Regions from separate parts of the Priestia aryabhattai genome, predicted to be linked through region 2. Evidence: a T-box and tRNA genes for the amino acid it is inferred to sense, from the RefSeq annotation. Region 2 holds a T-box; the other holds one or more tRNA genes.

Region 1 (5,227 bases), on a different contig from region 2:
CTTTAATTAATCCTTTTTTCACTAAGAATTGATGAGCGACTTCTTCAGCCGTTTTCCCTTTCGCATTTACTTGATAGTTCATTTCACGCATTTCGTCGTCACTGATTTTACCGCCCAGTTGATTTAAGATTTTTTTCAGTTCAGGGTGCTCTTTTAGCGTATCTTCACGAAGCACAGGCGCTCCTTGATACGGAGGGAAGAACTGCTGGTCGTCTTTTAAGACTTTTAAACCAAACTGTTTGATTTCAGGATCCGTTGCGTAAGCATCAAGCATGTTAATATCGCCTTTTTCTACAGCGCGATAGCGAAGCTTGGGCTCCATCGTTTTAATATTCGGGAAGGTAAGGCCATATTCTTTCTGAATGCCTACATAGCCGTCTTCACGATCTTTAAACTCAAGCGTCAACCCTGCTTTTACTTTATCTCTTGCATTTGCCAAATCCGAAATAGTCGTTAGATTATTTTCTTTTGCAAATTCTTTTGTTACTGTCAATGTGTACGTATTATTAAACTTCATTGGATCTAAATAGACAAGGCCGAATTTCTTTTGAAATCCTTCTTTTGCTTGATTGTACACCTGTGTTTCATCTTTGCTGTCCGGCTGTTCCTTTAGATGCGTCACAATGGCTGTACCCGTATACTCAGGGTACAAATCAATCTCCTTGTTACGCAGAGCCTCAAATACAAATACCGTTTTTCCAAGTGACGAACGCAGATTTACTTTCATATCGGTTTGATCTTCAATTAATTCTTTGTACATATTAATTAAAATATCTTGTTCTGCGCCAATTTTCCCTCCGATAACAAGGTCTGGTTTTGTTGCGCTCATCGCAGCAAACGGAGAAACAAGAATGAGTATTAATACGATAATCATAATGAACGAGCGTTTTTTAGATCCTTTTTTAGCCGAGTGTTCAATCGTTCGCAGAATTCCATCGAAAATAAGCGCTAATAATGCTGCTGGAATGGCTCCTAATAAAATCAAACTATTATCACTTCGGTCAATACCAAGCAAAATTAAGCTTCCCAGTCCGCCTGCTCCGATAAGAGCCACGATTGTCGCTGTACCAATAATCAGTACCATCGCTGTGCGAATTCCAGCCATAATGACAGGAAGTGCAAGAGGAAGTTCTACTTTAATTAATCGTCTCCACGAGTTCATCCCCATCGCTTTGGATGCTTCAATTAAAGATGGGTCCACTTCTTTAATTCCGGTATATGTATTTCGTACAATAGGAAGAAGCGAATATAAAAACAGTGCAATAACCGCGGGAAAAGTTCCAATTCCGACAAGAGGAATTAGTAATCCTAATAAAGCGAGTGAAGGAATGGTTTGCAGTACGGCTGTTACCCCAATGATAGGTTCAGCAATGCGGTCATGCCTCGTTAAGTACAGCCCGAGCGGCACTGAAATTAACACGGCGATAACAAGAGCCAGTACTGAAATTTGGATGTGTTCTAGAAGAGCTTGAAACAGTGTGTCTCCCCGTTGATCTAATAATGTGCTCAGTGTATTCATTACAGCGTTCCTCCTTCTTTCATTTTATCAGAAAGAAACGCTAATAGAGTTTTGCGCGTTACAACGCCAATGCGCTTGCTCCCTTTTTTCACGGCTACTGCTTCATGGTCGTAAAGGGCGTCCATTGCTTGCTGAACAGTGGCGGTTGAAGCTAACTCTTCAGTTGCTTCTACGTCTGGTTGTTCACTTTTTTTTACAAACATATCCAATGTCTCAAATAAAGCATTGCCTTGATTTCCAATAAACGTTTTTACAAATTCATTTTTAGGCTTTTGAATGAATTCTTCCGGCGTTCCAACTTGGACAATTTCTCCATCTTTCATCAGGCAAATACGATCTCCAAGCGTCATCGCTTCGCTCATATCATGCGTAACAAACACAAATGTTTTTTTGATTTTTTCTTTTAAGCTAATAACATCTTGCTGAAGCTGTTCGCGGCTTAACGGATCGAGGGCACTAAAGGGTTCGTCCATTAAAATAACGGGAGGATCAGCTGCGAGGGCACGTGCTACACCGACACGTTGCTGCTGGCCACCTGAGAGCTCAGACGGCTTTCGGTTTCGATACTGCTTTGGGTCTAGTCCTACCAAGGTAAGCAGTTCATCAATGCGCTTTTTGATTTTATTTTTCTTCCAATGCTTCATCTCGGGTACAATGGCTATATTTTCGGCAATGGTCATATGAGGAAAAAGAGCAATCTGCTGCAAGACATAACCAATGTTCCAGCGTAACTCATGTATGTTGTGGTCCGATACGAGCTTATCTTTTATGTATAGTTCTCCTTCGGTAATATCATGAAGACGGTTAATCATTTTTAAGGTGGTTGTTTTCCCACACCCACTCGGACCAATTAAAACGAAAAACTCCCCTTCTTTAATTTCTAGATTAATATTTTTCACGGCAGTTGTACCGTCTGGGTATTGCTTTGACACATTCTTAAACGTAATCAAATTATCGTTCACACTCCCTGTTGAAATTTAACCCCTAGTTTCGTGTACCCAATACTTAGAAGCAATAAACATTCTTTTAAGAATATTTTTAAATATGATTCATAAGACTTAGTGGAAAAGATACACATGTTTTCTAACAGCTTCCTAATAAAGCTATCAAACTGTTAAAGTTTTCACAAGGTGAGGAAGAATAATTTTAAAGCCAACAAAAATAAAAAAACCTCCTTTCAACAAGAAAGAAGGTTTTTTAGTATGCTAGCGACAGGGATCGAACCTGCGACCTCTTGCTTACCATGCAAGTGCTCTACCTACTGAGCTACACCAGCGTCTTGGAAAATTATATCACGTTTAAATTCATTTAGGAAGCGCTTTTTTAAATTTTTTTATTGGTATATTCTCTAATTTGCGTCTTCTGAAATTCGCACTTTCTACAAAGTTCCATATTTTATGTTAGAACTCCTTACATAAATTGTGTGAATTTTCTTTTTCTATATTACCCTTAGTAAAAGAGCTTACAAAAGAAGGGAAGAAAATAGATGGAACAACAACCAACCATGACCAAATCAAAAACGGCAACTCCCTACCCAAGAGACTGCACGTTCAGCCTAGAAGATTGGACGACGCTCGCCAAGTATTGGTACCCCGTCGCACGCTGTAGTGATGTAACAGAGAAACCAACGTCCGTAAAGTTACTAGATGTAAATCTAGTTCTATACCGCACCACAAACAAGGTTGTAGCGGCTCGTGATTTATGCGTTCACCGAGGTACACCGCTTAGCATGGGCTGGGTGGAAGATGATGAGATTATCTGTCCTTACCACGGCTTCCGCTATGCAACAGACGGCGCATGCACGTCGATTCCAGCTCACCCCGACGCCAACATTTCTCCCCGCCTGTGCATGGCCGTCTATCCAGTTATTGAACGATTTGGATTAGTGTGGACTTCCCTGACAGGAGAACAAGATAACCTGCCTTATTTCGATGCGTGGGATGACCCTGATTTTCAGCAAATTGTTTGTCCGAGTTTTGATATCATGGGTTCAGCCGGTCGTCAAATGGAAGGCTTTTTAGACGTAGCTCATTTTGCTTGGGTTCACACGGACACGTTTGGCGATCGAAACAACGCTTTTGTGCCTAAATATAAAGTAAGCGAAACAGATTATGGGCTTCATGTAGAATATACGAGCACCGTGAGCAATTATTCTAAAGAACAGCAGCATTTAAATCCACCCGATTTTAAATGGCTTCGCGTCTTTGATGTTTATCCGCCGTTTACAGCTACATTAAAGGTTTACTTCCCGCAAGGCGCAGAGCTGTGGATTATGAACGCAGTCTCTCCTATTTCAGCCCGCGAAACGCGTTTATTCGCGCCAATCGCTCGAAACTTTGACAAAGATTCGAGTGTCGAAGGTGTGTATGACTTTAATCTTCGCGTCTTTGACGAAGACCGTGAAATGGTTGAAAACCAAAAGCCTGAAGACTTGCCTTTAGACCTGCAGATGGAAGCGCATATTATGGCTGATCAAACGTCCATTGGCTACCGGAAATTATTAAAGAAAATGGGCTTAAGCTTTAGATATACAAGCTAAAAAAATCCCCGCTGTCTAAGCGGGGATTTTTTTTTATTTAGCAAACTGCTCGCGTCCTGCTTTTTCCTTTACCACTTCATCTTCACTTGCTGGCGTTGCGCGTTTCATAAACAATGAAAGAATTAATGCAACCACCACTAGTACTACTGAGACGGCAAACGCATCGTTAATTCCTTGCACCATTGCCTGCATCCCAATTTGTTCTTTGATTTGAGCTGCCCCGGCTGCCGTTGCATTAGCTGACCCTGCTCCGCTCATTGCATCTTGAGCCAGCTCTTTTGCATGCGTAGCTGTACGGTTTGACATCACCGTTACTAAAAGAGCCGAACCAATAGCTCCCGATACTTGTTGAAGCGTATTATTCATCGCAGTACCATGCGGATTAAAGCGCTGCGGCAGCTGATTTAACCCGTTTGTCATAACCGGCATCATAACCATAGACATTCCGAACATGCGAAGCGTGTAAAGCGTAATGAGCGTTGTATACGTCGTATTAAGCTCTAAGTTACTGAAGAAATACGTCGTAACCGCTGTAATAGCTAGACCCGTTACAGCCAGTGCACGCGCTCCGAATTTATCAAATAATTTTCCGGTAATCGGTGACATCACACCCATTAATAACGCACCCGGAAGCATTAATAGTCCTGAATGAAGCGGAGAAATGCCTCGTACGGTTTGAACATAAATTGGCATTAACAGCATCGCTGAGAATAATGCCATTGTGATCACCATTGAAATCGTTGACGATAAAGCAAACATTGGATATTTAAAAATGCGGAATTCAAGCATAGGTGTTTCTAACTTGAACTGACGCGTAATAAATAAAATCAGAGCCACAGCTCCTACGATAATTGTGCCGTACACTTCCATAGAATCCCAGCCTTTATCTCCTGCTGAGCTAAATCCGTATAGAAGTCCTCCAAATCCAATTGTAGATAACACAAGGGATAAGAAATCCAAATTGATTTCCACTTTTTCTTTTTTGTCTTTTAATAGGAAGAAAGCGCCTATTAATACAATTGCCGCAATCGGCGTAACAAGGTGGAACAGCATTCTCCACTCATAGTGTTCAATTAGCCACCCTGATAATGTAGGACCAATTGCCGGAGCAAAAATCATAACTAAACCGAAAATCCCCATCGCAGCTCCGCGTTTTTCTAATGGAAAAC
Region 2 (5,227 bases):
TAGGCTAGGTCAACGGATGGTGGTTAACACCTTGAAGAGCGGGAAGTTAGCTGGAATTTCAACTAACTATATAAGAGCTCATTATAAACAGAAACATGACTGTTTAAAAAATCTTTTAACTACACGTATGCCGGATGATATTCCTTGGTATTTGCACAAAGCAGAAGGTTCGTTATTTGGTTGGCTTTGGTTAGAAGGTTTGCCTTTCAGTGATAACGATCTATACAATAAATTAAAAGCGGAAAACTTGATTGTAGTACCAGGAGGGTCATTCTTTCACGGTAGTCAATCTTCTTCTCACAATCAGGAGTGTATTCGCATAAGTCTTACTGCTACAGATGAGGAGTTAAAGAAAGGAATTGATATTCTTTCGTCAGTAGTTAAGGAAATATACAGTTCAGATTTTATATTTCAAATAGAAACAATATAATTTCTTTAAGATTCAGAGATGACAAAAGCCGACCAGTTTTCTAAGGTCGGCTTTTGTTGTTTAGATTAAGTAATAGGTGCATTAGAGAGAACAACCATACATTTTTAATGATGTTTCTCTGTTAGTTGGTTAACTTTATAAGTACCATGTTCTCACTGTTGTAAATTAAAGTTTTTTAGATACTTTTATGACTGTTTCTTTTTCTTTTGAAATACCTTTCACAGTACCTTCTGTTCGTTGGAAACCTTCTCCGCAAAAAGTATGGCTTATTTTTTCGGCAAAAGGTTGACTTGTCTTTAAAGAGTTAATAAGCTCTCGTGCATCATGAGGTTTCATATCTTTATACCAAATACCGTCTGGATAGGAAATTACGACGCATTTATCATGGCATCTTCCATTACATCGAGTGCGAGTGGTGTGTATGTATTCGTCCATCCCTTGATTAGCTATCTCAGTTCGAATCGCTTGTGTAACTTCTTCGGCTCCAACTCGATTGCAGCTGCTTCCATTGCAAATGAGAACGTGATGGTTCGTTTTATCTAAGTTCCATGTAGCCACTTTGATTCCTCCTATTAAAAAGTAATGATTACGATTTAAAAAGCGTGTTAATTCTTTTTTAGCAAAGAGAGAGGCTTTTACTTGATTAGAAATTTACCAGCTTGACTTTTTCACTCCAGGAAGCTGTCCCTTATGAGCTAACTCTCTAAAAGTAATTCTAGAAAGTTTAAATTTACGTAAATATCCGCGAGGCCTTCCCGTTACTTCACAGCGATTATGCAAGCGAGTAGGAGAAGAATCTCTTGGGAGTTTTCGTAGTTCATCATAATTTCCCTGTTCCTTTACCTGTTTTCTTAACTCAGCATATTTTTCGACAAGCGCTTGTCGTTCTTTTCTTTCGCTATTTTTGATTTTTTAGCAAAATAATCAATCCTTTCTTAAGAATTTCATATAAATCGTAATCATTACTATTTATATTTTTACATCATAAACTACTAAGGAAGTAAATGCAACTAATACTTAATCATAAAAGGTGCAGTTTTATAAGTTAAAGATCCTTTAAAGAAGATAATAACATCCAATTTCTTTTGTAATTGGATAATTTTTCGTAATGAAAGCCTCTTATATTTCTGCTAGCATATGAACCACGTCAAGAAATAGCAGGGAGGCTTTTATTTTTATGATGAAGAAACTAGTGATTGCTATAGCAATGCTTATCCCAAGTTTTGGTGCAGGTTACTCAGCAGTTGCTGCAGCGCCCGCTCATGAACAGCACATTCAAGTAAATAAAAATGATAAAGAATTATTAGCTCGTCTTGTATCAGCTGAAGCCAAAGGAGAGTCGTACGCAGGCAAAGTAGCCGTGGCGACAGTTGTATTAAATAGAGTCGACAGCAGCAAATTCCCAGACACTGTAAAAGGCGTTATTTATCAAAAAGGTCAGTACAGCCCAGTCAGCAACGGTCAAATTAATAAACCTGCAGACAAAGGTTCAAAAAAAGCTGTAGAAGAAGCAATTAACTTCCAAGGTCAAGGAAAAGGTTCATTATTCTTCTTTAACCCTGATAAAACGGGAGATCAGTGGCTTCGCGGAAAACAAGAAACAATTAAAATTGGACATCATGTATTTGCAAAATAACTAAAAAAGCTAATGGTTAGCTACATGCTGTCATTAGCTTTTTTACTTGTGTATACAAAATAAACAGTAGAGTAATATTCACTATTAGAGCATTAGAATAAATTTTAAGAAGAAATAACATAGCATGAAGTATGCAAGATGAGTTTTCACGTCCATGTATCTAACAAAATAGTTCCTATGAATTTTCGTCCAATATTTACGCGATTTAAAAAGATTTAATATTTTAGTATATTATCGATAGTCTCTGTTTTACCCGAAGTCGCTATTTCGTTTTATACGCTTTCTTAAGATGTCTCCAAGAGCATTTTGGATTGGCAGGTGCTCGGCTGTTTTGTGATATTTTTGTTGCGGATAGAGGATTTGAATGAGCTGTATATGGGTTCATAACATTTATCTCGCTTTTCTTCTTTTACCTTAAAATAAAAGTAAAGTAAGCATAAAATCAATTTATGATAACGCCGTAAGTAAGTTATGAACATTATAATAAAAAACTTTTTAAGTGGGCGTATTCCTAAGTAACTTTTTAGAAATTCAAGCATAAGGTAATTCTATAACATTAAAAAATAAAAAATATCTCTTGACTTCTGTTAAATTTATACACTATAATCGCTTTTAACAACTAACAAACATTATTTGGCAATGAAAAGGACATGAATTAGATGCAGTTTTCTTCGCAGAGAATAGGGCCACTGGCTGAGAGCCCTTAAGAAATCATCTAGTTTACCACCTTAGAGCTATTGCAGGGAACGTACATAACTGAAACTGCAATCGGTAAAACCGTTATCTTTTTTGAGCGTAAAATACGTATGGGTATTTTACGGAATTAGGGTGGTACCACGGCCGCATTCGTCCCTTCTTTAGGGACGAGTGCGGTTTTTTATGTGGGAAAAATGAATATACAAGCAATGAAAAGGACATGAATCATTTTTGAATTTTCTTTACAGAGAGTAGGGTCACTGGCTGAGAACCCTTAGAAAACGAAATGAATTTACCACCTTGGAGCTGCAGCGGGGAATGTGTATACACTGAAACCGCGACCGGTAAAACCGTTATCTTTTTAAGCGTAAAATACGTATGGGTATTTTACGGAATTAGGGTGGTACCACGGCCGCATTCGTCCCTTCACTAGGGATGAGTGCGGTTTTTTTGATGAATAAAAACATATTGGAGGAATGAACATGTCAAAACAAATGGAAGCAGAAAAACGAAATCACCAAAAATTAGGTCAAGAACTGGAGCTGTTTATGTCGATGGAAGAAGCTCCTGGAATGCCGTTTTTTTTACCTAATGGAATGATTGTTCGAAATGAGTTAGAAAACTACTGGAAACAAAAGCATTACAAAGCAGGCTATCAAGAAATAAAGACACCCCTCATGATGAAACAGGAGCTCTGGGAACAATCAGGGCACTGGGAGCACTACCATGAGAATATGTATTTTTCAAATGTTGACAAACAAAACTATGCGATTAAACCGATGAATTGTCCCGGAGCCATTTTATTGTTTAACAGCAAGAGAAGAAGCTACCGAGAACTTCCGATTCGATACGCAGAGCTTGGATTAGTTCATCGTCATGAGCTTTCAGGCTCTTTAAACGGATTGCTGAGAGTTCGGTCATTCACACAGGACGACGCGCATTTATTCGTAGAACTTAGTCAGATAGAAGCTGAGATTAGCCGCATTCTAGCGTTTATCCATGACTTTTATTCACATTTTGGCTTCGACTACAAAGTGGAGCTATCCACACGTCCTGAAAAATTTATGGGGGATATTGAAACATGGAACCAAGCAGAAAAGTCTCTTCAATCTGTGTTAATTGAAAAAGGCTTAGACTACCAGGTAAATGAAGGAGACGGGGCTTTTTACGGGCCGAAAATCGATTTTCATATTTTAGATTCCTTAGGTCGCAGCTGGCAGTGCGGAACAGTTCAGCTTGATTTCTTAATGCCAGAGAAGTTTGACTGTATGTATATTGGAGAAGACAACAAACCGCACCGCCCTGTAATGATTCACCGCGCTATATACGGATCCGTTGAACGATTTATGGCTATCTTGATTGAACATTACGAAGGTCAATTTCCTCTTTGGTTAGCTCCTGTTCAACTCAAGCTATTGCCTATTGCACCGCCGCATGTGGAATATGCATATAAGGTGAAACATGAGCTGGAGTCACAAGGGTATCGTGTTGAGGTGGATGATCGCATTGAAAAAATAGGTCTGAAAATTCGAGAAGCAGAAATGATGAAAGTTCCTTATATGGCCGTGATAGGAGATAAAGAAGTGGAAAATGAATTTCTTTCCATGCGAAAGCATGGAAAGAAAAATATTGGAACAATAAGTGTTGAAGATGCAGCTATACACTTGAGTAAAGAAATGAATTCAAACGGAGTTTATTGAAACTACTCACCTTACTAAATAGAAAAATCCGATTTTTTAAGTCGGATAGTGATTCCCTTCATTTTGTCTTACACCAAAATGAAGGGAATATTGAACTAGAAGGGTATAAGATAATATATATCAGCGGTATAACTTTTGCCTTAGACAAATGCCGGTATTCTATAAAAAAATTTATCTTATGCCATTCGAATCGTTTGTGCTGGATGAAGCTGAATTCTCATTAGGTAATTTGCTCACCTTTTGCTGATCTCGCTTCTTTTTAGAAGGAGAATAAAAAAGTAATTTAAACATAAAGTACACTCCTAAAGCTAACAAAATACAGCCAATAAGTAAGTTAAGCATCTCTTTCCGCCATTCATACACTTCATTTTTCATCATTATAACACCCGGTAAGATAAAACATTCATAGTTCCTTAAATAATACGTACGTCAGGAGTTTATATCTGGAGATAGTTGGTGAAAAAGTTATCTAAAGACCTATAATTTTATTTTTTAGAATATTATTTTTATTCAAATTTATTATGCATAAGTACAATGATAACTGCTTTATTTAGTTTATAAATCTAAAACATAGCGATATTAAGAAATCGCTTACAAAAACTCTTGAAATATATATAATGATATTAGTATACTAATAGACAAGTTAGTAACTATTTCTATATAATTACTTCTGTATCTAAAGTAGAAATGGGTAGCCAAATGGGAAAAGACGTCATTTTCAGGTTTTTTAATGGGTGAGTGCAACAGAGAGGAGAGAGTGCAATG

What was found. The T-box of region 2 lies ahead of thrS (threonine--tRNA ligase). A T-box ahead of a tRNA ligase gene usually reads a tRNA of that ligase, here a tRNA-Thr.
Region 1: it encodes a tRNA-Thr, which carries the amino acid that the T-box ahead of thrS (threonine--tRNA ligase) is inferred to sense. The anticodon was not compared.

Annotation. Positions count from the first base shown of each region.
Region 1 is NZ_JAMBOQ010000001.1:304,285-309,511, forward strand. It holds gene M3225_RS01595 (ABC transporter permease/substrate-binding protein) at 1-1,519, opposite strand, end outside; gene M3225_RS01600 (ABC transporter ATP-binding protein) at 1,519-2,469, opposite strand; tRNA gene M3225_RS01605 (tRNA-Thr) at 2,723-2,795, opposite strand; gene M3225_RS01610 (aromatic ring-hydroxylating oxygenase subunit alpha) at 3,006-4,058, shown strand; gene M3225_RS01615 (DHA2 family efflux MFS transporter permease subunit) at 4,092-5,227, opposite strand, start outside.
Region 2 is NZ_JAMBOQ010000002.1:1,040,777-1,046,003, reverse strand. It holds gene M3225_RS12330 (valine--pyruvate transaminase) at 1-430, shown strand, start outside; gene M3225_RS12325 ((2Fe-2S) ferredoxin domain-containing protein) at 596-988, opposite strand; partial or broken gene rpsN (30S ribosomal protein S14) at 1,082-1,359, opposite strand; gene M3225_RS12315 (cell wall hydrolase) at 1,608-2,066, shown strand; T-box leader at 2,697-2,923, shown strand; T-box leader at 2,963-3,191, shown strand; gene thrS (threonine--tRNA ligase) at 3,245-4,462, shown strand; gene M3225_RS12305 (hypothetical protein) at 4,634-4,837, opposite strand; gene M3225_RS12300 (amino acid permease) at 5,225-5,227, shown strand, end outside.